2 regions of the Paenibacillus sp. O199 genome follow, and region 2 is predicted to be linked to the other one. Evidence: predicted binding sites of a transcription regulator. Region 2 holds the regulator's gene; the other holds the start of a gene.
The links. The regulator Rex, encoded in region 2, represses fermentation and respiration genes when NADH is low (regulators of the CRP and FNR family bind a similar motif). The targets are predictions, from matches to a motif close to TTGTGAAATATTTCACAA.

Region 1: the regulator Rex is predicted to act here: its motif matches at 4,756-4,773, upstream of nadA (quinolinate synthase NadA).

The regions. Positions count from the first base shown of each region.
Region 1 is NZ_LGRP01000031.1:41,432-49,709, reverse strand. It holds gene hslO (Hsp33 family molecular chaperone HslO) at 1-354, opposite strand, end outside; gene A6049_RS27040 (type III pantothenate kinase) at 450-1,220, opposite strand; gene nadC (carboxylating nicotinate-nucleotide diphosphorylase) at 1,227-2,093, opposite strand; gene nadB (L-aspartate oxidase) at 2,090-3,709, opposite strand; gene nadA (quinolinate synthase NadA) at 3,746-4,684, opposite strand; gene ftsH (ATP-dependent zinc metalloprotease FtsH) at 4,983-7,028, opposite strand; gene hpt (hypoxanthine phosphoribosyltransferase) at 7,130-7,669, opposite strand; gene tilS (tRNA lysidine(34) synthetase TilS) at 7,723-8,278, opposite strand, start outside.
Region 2 is NZ_LGRP01000018.1:66,286-74,563, reverse strand. It holds gene A6049_RS22555 (3-hydroxyacyl-CoA dehydrogenase family protein) at 1-261, opposite strand, end outside; gene A6049_RS22550 (AAA family ATPase) at 395-1,897, opposite strand; gene A6049_RS22545 (hypothetical protein) at 1,890-2,417, opposite strand; gene A6049_RS22540 (cell wall elongation regulator TseB-like domain-containing protein) at 2,720-3,250, opposite strand; gene A6049_RS22535 (amidohydrolase) at 3,292-4,596, opposite strand; gene A6049_RS22530 (redox-sensing transcriptional repressor Rex) at 4,583-5,236, opposite strand; gene dinG (ATP-dependent DNA helicase DinG) at 5,463-8,278, opposite strand, start outside.

The sequences.
Region 1 (8,278 bases), on a different contig from region 2:
TGTTCCGACTGCGCCAGCAACGTCCAGTTTGCCCATACTGTTGCTCGGCAGATGTACATGCGGATTGCTTACATAGCCACGAACTTCACCCTTCGCATTAGCATCGGCAACAATCTGTCCAATGGGGCCGTCGCCTTTGACTTGAATTGTCAGCTTCTCTTCTCCCTTAAGCATAGCCCCCATAATGGATGCTGCTGTAACCGTACGCCCCATAGCTGCTGTAGCCGTGGGAAACGTATCATGTCTTCTGCGCAATTCCTCAACCAGTTCCGTCGTTTGAACAGCAAAGGCCCTAACCCGTCCGTTCATTGCTGTACCGCGAATTAACCGGTCTTGTTTGTTGTTGTTTTCCAAGTCATTCAGCCTCCTTTGGCGTAATCGCCAGTTATAGAAAAAACGGCATAACATATAAGACTGTAACCTCAGCCCGCTGTTTGCCGTCTCTGTTCTTACCTTTCCCGGTTCCGCTCATAAACGATACGCAGCCCTTCAAGCGTAAGCAGCGGATCCACTTCATCGATGCTGCGTGTTTCTTCTGCAATCAGCTTGGCAAGGCCTCCGGTTGCAATGACTCTAGGCTTGGCTCCCATTTCCTCGCGAATACGCTCCACAATGCCGTCCACCTGTCCTGCATAACCAAATATAATGCCGGCCTGCATCGCATGAATGGTGTTGCGACCAATGACTTTCTTGGGCTTCTCCAATTCAATACGAGGTAGCTTGGACGCTCGTTCATAGAGTGCTTCGGTTGCAATATGGATGCCGGGTACGATAGCCCCGCCCAGATAATTTCCTTTCTCGTCAATACAGTCAAATGTAGTCGCTGTACCAAAATCGACCACAACGAGAGGGCCGCCATACTTCTCAACGGCTGCTACTGCATTAACAATGCGATCCGCGCCAACTTCACGAGGATTCTCATACCGCAGGTTCAGGCCGGTTCGAATACCAGGCCCAACGAGTAGCGGTTTTTTGCATACGTATTTCTCACACATGGCTTCAATCACATTCACTAGTGGTGGAACCACGGATGAGATGATCACACCTTCAATGTCGCGTGTTGAAATCCCCGACATATGAAATAAATTATAAATCAATACGCCGTATTCATCCACTGTCGACTGCCGGGATGTACTCAGGCGAAAATGGTGGAGCAACTCCCGGCCTTGATACACGCCGAGTACGATATTGCTGTTGCCCACGTCTACCACAAGAATCAAAGAGGTTCACCCCTCTTTCTTTTCGTTTAAATCCAGGCTGATATCCAGGCTCTCAAAAGAGTAGGTTAACCTGCCAACTGAAATTACATCCACTCCGCTCTCTGCAATACCACGAATGGTATTTAGCGAGACGTTGCCCGATGCCTCAACTTTCACATGCGGAGCCTGCTCACGAATAAGAGCGACGGCCTCACGCATCCGATCTGGGTGCATGTTATCCAGCATAATGATATCTGACCCAGCCTGCAAGGCTTCTCTGACCTGTTCCATGTTTTCGGTCTCTAATTCAATGGTCATTGTATGCGGAATGACGGCTCGCGCACGCTGTACCGCTTCAGTGATCCCGCCTGCGCCCTTGATGTGGTTATCCTTAATCATGACGGCATCATAGAGACCGAACCGATGATTTGCTCCGCCACCAACCCGCACTGCATATTTTTCAAGCAAGCGGTGTCCCGGTGTTGTTTTACGAGTATCGACCAGTCGTGTAGAAAGGCCTTCCAGCGCGTCAACATAAGTACGTGTACGGGTAGCGATACCAGACATGCGCTGAAGCAGGTTAAGAGCCAGACGCTCTCCTGTCAGCAAGCTATGTGTGCTTCCTTCTACCTCAGCCAGAATCGTACCATGCGTAACTGCATCACCGTCTTTTACCATTGGTGTGAACGCAAGACCAGGATCCACTACCTGAAACACGAGTTCTGCTACCGTAATTCCTGCAATGATTCCATTGTCTTTGGCATGTATAACGGCCTTGGACTGACTGCCAGCGGGAATCGTCACATTTGTTGTGACATCCCCTGCACCAACATCCTCACGAAGCCAGTTTTTGATTGATTCGATGAGTCCTTCATTATATCCGTTCAGTATCATGACATCAATTCCTCCACAATCGCTTGTTCTCGCTGCTGCAGACTATGCTTCTGCCATACGGCATCGTCACGCTGCGGGAAATCCTCACGGTAGTGGGCTCCCCGACTTTCCTCGCGGTGTAATGCTCCAGTGGTAACCAACCAGGCACAGGTCAAAAGGTTGGCATATTCCATCTCTTCTTTGTGAGTAAACTTCTGATCAAAAAATTGCAGTTCTTGTTGCAGTTTCTCTATTGCTGCTTGCAGGTTAGCGCCATTCCGGCGCAGCCCCACTTGACGCACCATCATTTTTTGCAGACGCAAGCGTCTTTCGGACACCGGCTTCTGCTCTTCCTTTATGATCCTGCGAATAGTTGTTAATGTGGGAATATTTGTCTGGAGTGAAGCAAGCGGAGGAAGGGATTGAATACGATCCACGATTCTCCGGCCAAATACGATTGCTTCAGACAGAGAGTTGCTCGCCAGGCGATTGGCTCCATGTACTCCAGTAGAAGATACCTCACCGCAGGCAAATAACCGGCCAATGCTGCTCTCCCCACTGAGATCCGTCTTCACTCCGCCCATCATGTAATGTGCAGCAGGAGCAACCGGAATCCAGTCTGTGGTCATATCCAGTCCGTATCGCATACAGGTCTCATAAATAGTAGGAAACCGATGCTTAATCATCTCCGCCGATTCATGAGTGATATCCAAATATACAAAGGTGCTGTTTGTCGATTCCATCTCACTGACAATTGCCCGCGCGACGATATCACGTGGTGCCAGTTCAAGCTGTGCATGATACCGTTCCATGAAGCGCTCGCCTTTCACATTACGCAAATAGGCTCCTTCGCCACGTACCGCCTCGGACACCAGGAAACGTGGTGCTCCCGGATAACAAAGGGAGGTCGGGTGAAATTGAATAAACTCCATGTCCCGGACAACTGCCCCGGCACGATAGGCCATCGCCACACCATCTGCTGTAGCCACTTCCGGATTAGTCGTATATCGATACAATTGTCCAGCTCCGCCAGAGCATAGTACGGTTGCCTCTGCCTTCACAAATACTTGTGAGCCGTCAGCCTTCTGAACCAGCGCACCTACACATTCTCCCTGCTCTGTAATCAGGTCAATGACAAAATGCTCATCCCACACTTCAATCCCCGGATGTTCATTCGCCTGTGCAGCCAGTGCACGCACAATCTCATATCCCGTTGCATCCCCATTGGCATGCAAAATACGGCGGTGGCTGTGCGCACCTTCCTGCGTCAACGCCAACTCGCCGTTCTCCAGATCAAACAAAGTACCCAGTCGAATCAGTTCTTTCACTCCGTCCGGGCCCTCGTTCACCAATGCTTCGACTGCTTCGGAGCGGCATAATCCCGCTCCTGCAACAAGTGTATCCTGCAAATGGTAGGCAGGTGAATCATCCTCAGCAATAACCGCAGCGATTCCTCCCTGCGCATACCGGGTGTTACTATCCAGTAACGACTTCTTCGTGATCATCAACACACTGCGTTGTTCACTCGCCTTGATCGCAGTAAACAAACCAGCAATGCCCGAACCAATAACCAGCACATCCGTCTCCACCATCGGCAGCGCGGACAGATCAAAATCCACTAAATATTGCGGTATCATGTTATTTCACCTGTCTTGGAGCAAGAGTAGCGCATGCTACTTCACCAGTAACATGCGCTCTAGTGATTCTCTGGCTTTGTCGGCAACCGCTGGCGGTACGTAAATTTGCGGCTTCATCGTTTCCAGACATTTAACCAGCTTTTTCAAGTTGTTGACCTTCATGTTCGGGCATACGAGGAACTTGGTAGCAAAGTGGAATTGTTTATCCGGGCTATCGAGACGCAGTTGGTATCCTGTACCATCCTCGGTACCTACGATAAATTCTTTAGCGGACGAATTCTTACAATATTCCAGAATGGCGGTTGTGCTACCTACGAAGTCACCCATCTCTACAACCTCAGGACGACATTCCGGGTGAACAACGAACTCGGCATTTGGATGCTTCGCTCTCATCTCAACCACGTCTTTGACCGTCAGCATATCATGGGTATTGCAGTAACCTTCCCAGATAATCATTTTCTTGTCTGTATGTTGTTGCACATAATGTCCCAGATTTTTATCCGGTACCCAGATGATTTCATCGGAATCAACAGATTGAATGACTCTGACAGCATTGGCCGATGTACAACAGATGTCGGTCTCTGCCTTGATCTCAGCTGAAGAATTGATGTACGTTACAACTTTGGCATTCGGGTGCTGTGCTTTCAATTTACGTAAGCCTTCAACGTTCACCATGTCTGCCATTGGGCAGCCTGCACGCTCGTCGGGGATGATAACCGTTTTGTTAGGGGCAAGAATTTTAGCGCTTTCACCCATAAAATGAACCCCGCAGAAAACGATAACATCCGCATCGGTTTGTGCCGCCTTCTGGGCCAGCAAAAACGAATCTCCCCGGAAATCAGCGACCTCCTGTACCTCGTCACGTTGATAATAATGGGCAAGAATAATGGCATTACGTTCCTTCTTCAACTCCATCAGCCGCTCGCGCAGCTCCCGGTTCATCTCAGCCTTGCGCTCTAAAGCCAGAGCTTCCACCTGTGATCCTCTCCTTATCGGGACAGCCTTATACGCTGTTTCATATGGCAAATCCAAGTCGTTATTTTCGCTTGAGAAACGAATCACAAGCGGTTTAACACCTAATGTACACAACGTTCACGACTCTGTCAATAAATGAAAACGCCCCAGAACAAGGGCATAACCGCCCATTTCCTACGTGGTTCGCCCTATAGCTCCCCGTTATCATTATCTATACAATTTAAAGGAATATATAAAAAAAGAGAGCCCGAAGGCTCTCTTTGTTCATCTGCCACTATAAACAGATGGTTGTTATAAATTAAGACGTTGGCTTCGTTCCACCATCATCCGGGTCATTGCTGTTTCCTTTGTCCAGATTCGGAGCTTCGTTAGGAATATCTCCGGCTGGTGGCTCAGGCGTTTCATCTTTGCCTTGGATACGGACGCGTACATCACCGATGTTGTCGATGATCGCCTCTCCGCTTTCGCTAGGCGTGCCTTCTCCATCATTGCTGTTCTCACTTTTTGGAGTCAGGGAACCTGTCTCGATCAATTCCTTGATCTGATCCATTTCCAATGTCTCCACTTCGAGCAATGTTTGTGCGATCAGATGCATCTCTTTCGAATGTTTTACGAGCAAGTCCTTACATTTCTCGTAACAATCGTTAATGAAGCGTTGCATTTCCTGATCAATCTCATATGCGATGGAATCCGAGTAATTCTGTTCATGACCAATATCACGGCCCAGGAATACCTGTCCCTGTGAACTTCCGAATTGCATAGGACCCAATTTCTCACTCATACCGTACTCCATAACCATACTTCGAACAATACCTGTCGCTTGCTGGAAGTCACTGTATGCGCCAGTACCAATTTCACCAATGAACAATTCTTCTGCAACACGGCCCCCAAGGAGTCCCGTTATTTTGTCCAACAGCTCCTGCTTGGTTACAAGCATACGATCTTCTTTTGGCAACATGATTACATATCCACCCGCGCGTCCACGCGGAATAATGGTAACTTTATGTACCATATCGGCATGTTCCAGGAAGTAACCTACAATGGTGTGACCTGCTTCGTGGTAAGCAATGATACGTTTCTCACGATCACTGATGACACGGCTTTTCTTCTCCGTACCTACGATAACACGGTCAATCGCCTCGTCTACCTCACGCATGGAAATATCTCTGCGATTACGACGTGCCGCAAGCAATGCCGCTTCATTCAAGAGATTTTCCAAATCTGCACCGGAGAATCCGGTAGTACGCTTCGCAATAATGTCCAGCTTCACATCTTTGGTGAGTGGTTTGTTGCGTGAGTGTACTTTCAGAACCGCTTCACGACCTCTCACGTCAGGGCGATCAACCGTGATTTGACGGTCAAAACGTCCTGGACGCAGCAAGGCAGGGTCCAGAATATCAGCACGGTTCGTTGCAGCAACGATGATAATACCTTCATTGGCTCCGAATCCGTCCATTTCAACAAGCAACTGGTTGAGTGTTTGTTCACGTTCGTCGTGACCACCACCAAGACCAGCACCACGCTGACGTCCTACAGCATCGATCTCATCGATAAAGATGATACATGGGGCGTTTTTCTTCGCATTTTCAAACAAGTCACGTACACGAGATGCACCGACACCGACAAACATTTCAACGAAGTCAGAACCGGAAATACTGAAGAATGGTACACCCGCTTCACCGGCAACAGCACGAGCGAGCAAGGTTTTACCTGTACCCGGAGGACCTACAAGCAATACGCCTTTAGGAATCCGCGCACCTACTGCTGCGAATTTACGAGGGTCCTTGAGGAAGTCCACGACTTCAACCAGTTCCTGTTTCTCTTCGTCAGCACCCGCAACATCTTCAAACGTAACCCGTTTCTTCTCTTCGTTATAGAGACGAGCACGGCTTTTACCAAAGTTCATTACTTTACCGCCGCCGCCTTGAGCCTGATTAAACAGGAAGAAGAACAGCAGGAACATAATGATCAAAGGAATAAAGGAAGTCAGCAACGTCAACCAGATGCTGTCACCTTTCATAGGTTCCTGATGATATTCAAAATTGTTCGTTTCGCTTGCAGCTACAAGCTCACTAATCGCCTCATCCGTAGGAGGAATATACGTTGAGAAATTTTCTGATTTGGCCCCGTCAGGTATCTTTCTGTATTGACCGGTCACGAGGTACGTCTGACCGTTGAATTGAACCGTCAATTCAGAGACGTTGTTGGCCTTGATTGCCGTGCGCAACTGATCATATCTAGGATTATCGGTGGCTTCGCCGCCATTGCTGACGAACTGGACTATCCCCACCACAACTAAAAAAAGAATCAAATAAAAACCAGAATTCCGGATGAACCGATTCATCCCCTACCTCCTCTCGAGACACTTTAATTATTTTAACATAGCCCGACATGGCTTCTCAACAGAAGCCACCAACAGATATGGGCTTGGAACTAGCTTAAGCATTAGTTGCTGTAAACTTCCGGTTTCAGAATCCCGATGTAAGGGAGGTTCCGGTACTTCTCGGCATAATCCAAACCATAGCCAACGATGAATGCGTCCGGAATGTCAAAGCCGGTGTAATGAGCTTCAAGTTCGACTTTGCGACCTGAAGGCTTGTCAAATAGCGTAACCACACGGACGGATTCAGCACCGCGGTTCTGCAAGAGTTCGATCAGATAACTGAGCGTGAGTCCACTATCAATAATATCCTCTACAATCAGAACCTCGCGTCCCTCGACGGATTCATCCAGATCCTTAATGATTTTAACAACGCCTGATGATTTGGTGGAAGCGCCATAACTCGATACTGCCATGAAATCCATCTCAACAGGTACCGTAATGTTCTTAACCAAATCAGCCATAAATATAAACGCACCCTTGAGCACACAAATGACCAAAGGATTGCGATTTGCATATTCGGCACTTATTGTTGCGCCTAATTCCTTGATTTTACTCTGAATTTCTTCTTCACTGATCAATACTTCCTGAATGTCGTTCTGCAACTGTGCGAACCTCCTAAGTTATACATATGAAAGCCTTACCTGAACCATAACCACTACCCCTGAATCGCTGAATCGCCTACAGTCATGTACAGGATTGCGGAAGTATCCTCCCTGACAGGAGCTACACTAGACCGGCGAACACCCGGTAACCAGATGACATTGCCTGCTCCATCACATACCACGGGAACCCGTGAACGGACAGATGGGGGAATTTTCTCATCGATGAAAATATTTTTCACCTTTTTGCTTCCGTTTAATCCCATCACTTTCATGGTATCTCCAGGTAACCTTGAACGCACAACCAGCGGCATAAGCAGTTGATCCGCATCAAATGCGGCATGATCCGCCGATTCCGGTACATGATAGTCCTCGGGACTCATCGGAACGATCCGAACATGCCGGTCGATTTCCGCGAGAGAAAGCTCATAAGTTCCGCTCCATTGAGCAAGACGATATTCGTAAGATTGATCCTGTACGTCAGTCCGTATGCCGAAAGAGATCAGATCATACTCCCGGGTGCAGGCGAGTGTCTGTCCTATATCCAGGCTCCAGGTCGTCGCGTCAGGCTGAATTACCTTGCGGCGAATGGTCTCAATACGGGTAAAGTCG
Region 2 (8,278 bases):
AATGACCATATCGCAAGTTCCGAGTTCAGCCAGATGAGCAACTTTGGTAATACGGGAGAGAATCAATTTCTTCTCAGCCTTCGTAATGGCCCATTTCTCCAGTTGTTTATCAAGGTTCGTCTCAATCATGTTATACGCATGATCCAGCTTCTCCGTTGTGTGTTCCACCAGAAGCACATCAAGTCCTTTGGCTGCAAGCATCTGGGAAATACCTTGCCCCATCGTGCCGCCGCCGACAACTCCTATCTTTTTGAAAAACATGGTTCTGCTCCATCCTTTCGGTTCTCTATTTCTCTATTGTACCCTGTTCGCCGAAAATTACAAATTTCGACCCAACATATAATAATATCTTAGCACGACTGAAATGTAAAAAAAAATAACCGACATAAATAAATTATGCCGGTAGAAGGGCGCTGTCACGAAATTGACAACGAAATTGATCGCCAGACAATACTTCTTCCCTGAGCAACGTGTCGAGGGAATTGTCGAAAATTGTCCGCTGTTCTTCAAGCAATCGTTTGGTCTGTTCCATCAGGTCTTGCAGGATTAATTTATTCTCCCGCATCAATTCTTCTGTAGTTACCATATCCATGTTAACAATACCCAACGTCGTGAGCCCGGAAGCCATCATCGTCTGTACTACATTCGTTGCTTGTTCAAAGTCATTACGCGATCCTGTACTACGTCCACCGTAATACATTTCCTCCGCTGCTGCACCTCCGAGGGCAATCATGATTTGCTCTTCAAGAAAGCGCTTCGTGTACAGAAATTGCTCTTGTTGCGGGTTATGACGTACATAACCCAAGGCCTGTCCACGAGGGCTAAGTGCAACCTGACTCACACTGCCAGGACGAACCAGTTCAGCCATGATGGCATGTCCCAACTCATGAATAGCCACTCTTTTCTTCTCTTCCACGCTGGATTCGCGGTCTGTCTTCTCACCCATCATTACTTTATCAATCGCAAGGGACAGATGACGCTGTTCAATGTTGAGCAGCCCGTCTCTCATCGCATAAATTGCTGCTTCGTTCATCACGCTTTCCAGCTGCGCTCCAGAGAAACCATAGGATTCTTCTGCTGTCTTATCAAGGCTGACCCCTTCCAAAAGAGGTTTATTAACTGCATGCAGCTCCAGTATGTGTTTTCTGCCTTTCTTATCCGGCAAGTCTACCTGAATATGACGGTCAAAACGACCTGGACGCGTCAGTGCGCTATCCAGCATTTCTTTTCGGTTCGTAGCGGCGATCACGAGTATACGTGGTGTTTCGGAAGAGTATATGCCATCCATTTCCGTCAACAGCTGATTCAGCGTCTGATCATATTCACGCTGTTGTCCACCTTCGCGTTTTCCACCGATCACATCAATTTCATCAATAAATATAATGGCATTTTCCTTATTTTCTTTAGCGGCGCGAGTTCTTGCATCACGGAACAAATCACGTATTCTGCCTGCACCTACACCAACATACATCTCAACAAACTCACTGCCTGAAGCAGCTACAAAAACAGAGTCGGTATAATGAGCAGCAGCTTTGGCCATCAAGGTTTTACCTGTTCCTGGAGGGCCAGTAAGCAGTATACCTTTCAAAGGACGAATACCAAACTTCTGAATTTCTTCATGTCGAATGAGAAAATCAAGCGCTTCCCGCAGTTCCTGCTTGGCACTCTCCTGACCACCGATTTCTTCAAAAGTCAGCTTGGAAGGGCCTTTTTTCTTGCGTTTACGTTCCTGACCTGCCCCCACCGTAATCCCACCCCGCATTTGCATCATGAGCAGCAGAGCTCCCACAAGCATTACAGCGATCAGAATGGGAATCATGTTTACACCGATAAAAGCGAGAAAGATAATTAATACGGGTACAAATCCAATGGCAATTTCTTTCGTCCATTTAGGCATTAGGCCACACTCCTATCTGACCGGGCACACGCGGCAGAATAATAAACTTACTGGCATCTCCATCTCTGAGACTGACATATACATTATTGTCATCCATGGCTGTATTTACCTTGATCCCATTTGTAGCCATTTTAGACAAGGTCGGTGTAATTTCGGTGTATTGCTTGTTCTCCATCGCTTGTGCTACGGTAAACATCGCGCTTCCCCACCAGCTCTCTAATGCTTCGTTGGAATGATCCACGACATCCAGCTTCAACGAACGAGTGCCAATCAAGGTTTGTCCTTCTTTGTGAATATATTGTACCAACCTGCCCAGATCAACATCCGGCTGCAGATCGAGTTTCAACTGTACATCATTGCGGTTAATAGTTAATTGAACATCATTGACTCCATCGTACTGGGTAACCATTTTTTCAATTGGGCTTTGCACAGCCACATGACGATACACAAACCAACCTCCAAACAACACAACGGCTGAAATGACGGCAGTCAGAGCAATAGGCAATACTTTTATCTTCAAGTGAGTTACCCCTCCTAAATTTTGGCCCATCCTATAACTTGTAGGCAAGAATATGAATATGTGTACGTAATGTCCTGTGATGTGCCTAACAGGATTTATTTGTGTATGATGTATCCTTGAATACATATTTGAGTATATCACATCGTATATACAATATCTAAGGCGAAAATATGAATAAATTATTAATTTTAACTATTCAAATCCAAAATGATCAACAAAGTACGCCAAAGAACCGGACCAGTCGGGTTTCCGTCTGCCGGTTCTTTAATGTATTCTTTTGGACGATAGTATTTATGCTAATTCTAGCTATTTGGGATCGTATAGACCAGATCCACCTGTTCCCCGTTACTGAAGCGGTAAAACCGATAATAGTTGTGAGTATCATCATTATAATACACTTGCCATACATAGATTCCATTCACAACGCCTGGCATGATTCGTTTGATCTCCCCACCGGGAACTTCAGAGCTGAACCGATTTCGAATCTGAGCTTCATTCATGCCGTTCTTTAACAGTTCACCGTGTACTGCATTGGTTCCCGTCACGGGTTTGTTATTCTCATCAAACTTGATCCACACCATGACATCCTGGTTATCCTTATTTTTGCCAATCAGGGTCCAGTATATGTTGTCTCCGCCGTCTTTCTGCCCCCAGACATACTTACGCAGCTCTTCGTGGGACGTAATCCCCAGCTGTTCCTGGGCCGCCTGTATGGCCAACGCCTCTTCCTTGCGCTGATCCTGGGTAACATAGACATAATAACGCTGAAGTCCAAACAGAATCAGAACCAGGAGCAGCAGCGAAATCCATATCCACTTCTTTTTTTTCTTCAAAAGCCGAACTTCCTTTCCCTATGACGATGCTGTCCTTGTAATTAACGGGCAAGCAAACTGTCAAATGCCAGCTGAGACTCACGCAGAATGCGCTCTTCATCCATCGTAAGACATTCGCCATGTTTAACCACTTGTTTACCATCCACCCACACATGCTCCACATCTTTGGCCGAAGCCGAGTAGACCGTATGGGAAATCAGATCCGTATGCGGATAGAAATGGGCCTGTTCGATGTTCAACGCGATGAAGTCAGCCTTCATGCCAACTTGCAGAGCGCCTGTATTGTTCAGGAATATGGATTTAGCACCATACGAAGTTCCAAGCAGAAGCGCTTCCCCTGCCGGCACTGCAGTAGGGTCACCGGACACACCTTTGTGAATCAACGCAGCCAATCTCATCTCTTCAAACATATCCAGGTTATTGTTACTGGCTGGTCCGTCTGTTCCCAGAGACACAGTCACGCCTGCTTTCAACAGATCAGGCACACGCGCAACACCCGAAGCCAATTTCAGGTTACTGCCTGGATTGTGGGAAACTGCTACATCATGCTTTGCGAGAATCTCGATCTCTTCATCATTCAGATGTACCGCATGTGCAACCAGAGATGGACGGGAAAAAAATCCTAGCTTCTCCAGATGTGCGACTGGACGCAGTCCGTAATCAGCCACGTTCTGTTCCACTTCGCGAAGCGTTTCAGACATATGCGTATGCAAAGGCAGATTCAGATCATGAGCAACCTGTACCAGCTTCTCTATGTAATCCGGAGGGCAAGTGTAAGGGGCGTGCGGAGAGATTACGGTTGTAATTCTTCCGTCTGCTTGTCCATTCCATTGACGGGCAAATGCTGCGGACTCTTCGAGCTTGCGCAGTTGTTCTTCTTCTGAGCAAAGCCCGATTACCCCACGTGCCAGAGCAGCCCGAACGCCGGATTGTTCCACCACTTTCGCAACCTGATCCATATGATCATACATATCTAGGAAAGCTGTTGTTCCACCCTTCAACATTTCAAGCACGGAAAGTGATGTGCCCCAATATACGTCTTCAGACGTCATTTTGGCTTCCATTGGCCACATTTTCTCCTGCAACCATACTTGTAACGCCAGATCGTCTCCATGGCCTCTGAGGAGCGACATGGCCGCGTGACCATGCGTATTGATCAGACCCGGCAAGAAGAACAGTCCTTTTCCGTCCACCTTTGTCAGGCTTTCGTCTCCTTCCGGCAATGTCTCACCAATATGCACAATCTTGTCATTCTCAACAACCATAAGACCTTGAACCACGTTCCAATTCGTACCTTCACTCACGGCAAATTTGCCGTTGTGAATTACCCATCTATTTGTCGTCATCTTCCTCGTCGTCCTTTCCATTCTCCAAGTAATAAGCCAGGCTAAGTAGATCCGTCGTAAAATCAGCATGATGAATGCGAATATGCGGCGGGGTCTTCAGGATCGTTGGCGCAAAGTTCAGAATCGCTTCAATTCCTGACTCAATCAGCTGATCTGCAACATTTTGGGCTTCCGTATCCGGAACCGTGATAATACCTATACGAATGTTATCTTTTTTGACCGAATCCGTTAATTCATTCATCGGTTGTACCGTCAAACTGTTGATTTGACTCCCAATTTTCGGACCGTAGGCATCAAATACAGCGACGATCTTCATGTTGTCTTTGAGATAGGCATTGTAATTGGACAAGGCATGTCCCAAATTACCTGCTCCGACAAGAGCTACATTGATCTGCTGGTCTATTTTTAAAATATGGCGGATTTTCTCAATGAGATATGAAACGTCATATCCAATCCCTTTACGACCAAAGTCACCAAAGTAAGCCAAGTCTTTACGAATCTGGGCCGGATTCAAATCCAGCCTCAGTCCAAGTTCTTGTGAAGAAACCGTATTGACTTCCCGCTGATGCAGTTCATTCAAATAACGCAAGTAAACAGGTAATCTACGCACCACGGCTTCCGAAATTTTATCTGATTTCATTCATTGCTCCCCCTTACCAAGGCCACGATAGATAGATGAAAAGATGAGCACCCTGTCTAAAACGATGCAAAATGATTACTGAATTAAACAGGATGCTCCTTGTTATATAATGGATAATTGCTTTAATCGCTTTACTCGCATATCCATGAAACGAATACATGATATTACTCAATTTTACCGCCAATCACTGGCGTCTTGCAATAATGGAAGCTACAGAGCGTATCTGTTATTGTTGCTCTTCGGTTGGTCTCTCGAGCCATTCCGAAATGCGTGGAACTATCTGCTCTGTAAGCATGTGCTCCATTTTGGGACCAGGTAATGAATATAAAAAGTACTTGCCATAATACGCTTCAATAACGCGTGTATCGTATACAATCACAATGCCTCTGTCTTTGCCTGTACGAACCAGTCTGCCAAATCCCTGTTTGAAACGGATGACGGCTTGTGGCACGGATAGCTTCATAAACGGGTTTTTCTTCTGCTGCTGCAAAAGCTCGCTCTTCGCTTCCACTAATGGATGATTCGGTGGCTGGAACGGCAGTCTGACAATTGCAAGGCAGGTCAGAGCCTCTCCCGGAATGTCCACGCCTTCCCAAAAGCTGCTTGTGCCAAGTAGCACCGTTGCTTTAGCATCTTGGAACCGACGTGTAAGCTTGGAACGGCTGCCGCTGTCCACCCCTTGCCCAAGCAAAGAGATATCGTTGCCTGACAAGGCCTCCTTAAGCGGGTCATAGACCTGTCGCAGCATGCGGTAGGAGGTGAACAACACCATCATGCGTCCACGAGTCGCAATAGCCGTTTCCGCAAGCGAGTGCACGAGCATATCCACAAAGTGGGCATCGCCTACACTGCCCTTCACGCTTGGGAAATCACGCGGAATGACAAGCAGCGCCTGTTCTCGATAATTGAACGGTGAAGGTAGCATCGACGTTAACAGACGGTTATTGTCGGCAGCTTCCTGCAAACCCAGCTGTTCGATCATGAATTGAAATGACTTGTCAACGGAGAGCGTAGCCGATGTAAGCACAACGCTTTTCTTTTTATCAAAGAACATATCCTTCAATTGTGCACTGACATCGACAGGAACAGCATAGAGTTGCAGTGATTTACTGCGGAACTGGCCGCTGGCCTCCATCCAGTACACGGTATTGGCATCATCCATCCGCATGAAGAAACGCAGATTATCCTTAATCGTTGCCAAATCCTTGAGCAGACCTGAGATATCCGTAATCAGACTATCGGACTGATAATCGTCCTGATCTTCTTTCACTTCAAGCAGCAGCTTGTCGCCTTTACGAATCAAATCGCCTAGGGTGACATAAATTTGGTTTTCAGCGTCCTGCAATTCCTGCCATTTGGCTGGTTTTTGTGAAGACTTCAGTCTAAGTGAGAATTGTCCTGTCTCGCCTGGAGAAGCATCGCTGCGTTCAGGCAGCAGTCCGAACAATGCATCGCTTAGTCGATCCCACATCTCTTTAACTTCGACAGCAAGCGGGAACATCTGATCAATCATGGAGCCCCACTGTACCGAATTTTCATGACCCGACAATTGAGAACGCAGCATAGGCAGTTGGCCATTTCGGCTATCTTTAAATAGTCGGGTCAGTGTATGAACCAACGTGAAATATTTCATATGAAGACCAAGGTGCTTACCTGCTACGTCCTCCAGATGATGTGCTTCATCAATGACGAGACTTTCGTAGGCTGGCAGCAGCTGATGTGCTGCTTTGACATCCGTAAACAATTTCGAATGATTCGTAATGACGATATCGGAAAGCCCGGCTTCATGTTTGGCCCGGTGATAGAAACATTTGCGGAACCAAGGACAGGAACGTCCAAGACAGGACTCAGACTCACTTTGTACCGTCTCCCAGAAGTCTCCTCCGCGCCCGCTTAGATTAAGCTCCTCGTCGTCTCCAGTCTCCGTCTGAGTAAGCCAGACAATCATCTGAGCCGCTGTAAAATAATCCTCTTTCGGTGTAGCAAATTCACGTTTATTGATTTTATGCTCAAACTTACGCAGACACAGATAGTGCCCACGTCCTTTGAACACCGCTGCCTTGAACGGGAACGGAACCACTTGGGTCAGCATAGGAATATCCCGCTCTCTCAATTGCTCCTGCAGGTTGATGGTATGTGTGCTGACCATCACTTTCTGTTCCTGTTTTACACTTTCATAGATGGCAGGCAGCAAATAACCAAGTGATTTGCCCGTACCTGTCCCAGCTTCGATTAAGAGATGTTTCTCCTCATCCAAAGCTTGTCGTACACTGCTGAACATTTGAGTTTGCGCCTCACGCTCCTCATAATGGTCCAGCGTCTCCTTCAGGTTATCTCTAACCTGATCCATAAACTGCTCAAAACTCACGCCTTCCAGCGGATTACCCTCTCGCTCATCACGTGGTGAGCCTATATCGGTCCAGTCACTCACGTTCAGGGCAAGCTGGCGGTAATACGTATGACCATCCAGATCCTGAATAGGCTCTGCTTCCTTCTCAGAACGCATTCCATCGAAGAACCAACCCAAGTCACTGTCTTCCGGTGCAAACAGGTCACTGAGGCGCTGAATCGTGATTAGAGGCAATGCACGCAGCTCATCGAGACACTTCAGTAATACAAAAGCTGTTGCAAGAGCATCACTGTCTGCCTGATGAGGACGGTCATGCTGAAATCCGAATTCCGAAGACACATAACCGAGTTGATAAGAGCCCAGTGACGGGAACGAGATCTTCAGGAAATCAATCGTATCCAGGATCCGTCCGGTAAATGGCAGATAACCGCATCGATCGAGTGCATTTTGAAGAAAATGAAAATCAAAAGCAACATTGTGTCCAACAAGAACCACATCATCAAGCAGCGGAACCATCTCCATCATCATCTCTTCCAATGAGGGAGCATCCGCCACATCTTCATCGGTAATACCAGTTAACCCCGTAATAAACGGAGGAATCGGTACACCTGGGTTCACATAAGAACTATATATTTGAGTTATGCTGTAGTCATGATCTATGATGGCAAGTCCGGCCTGTATAATCTCACCGT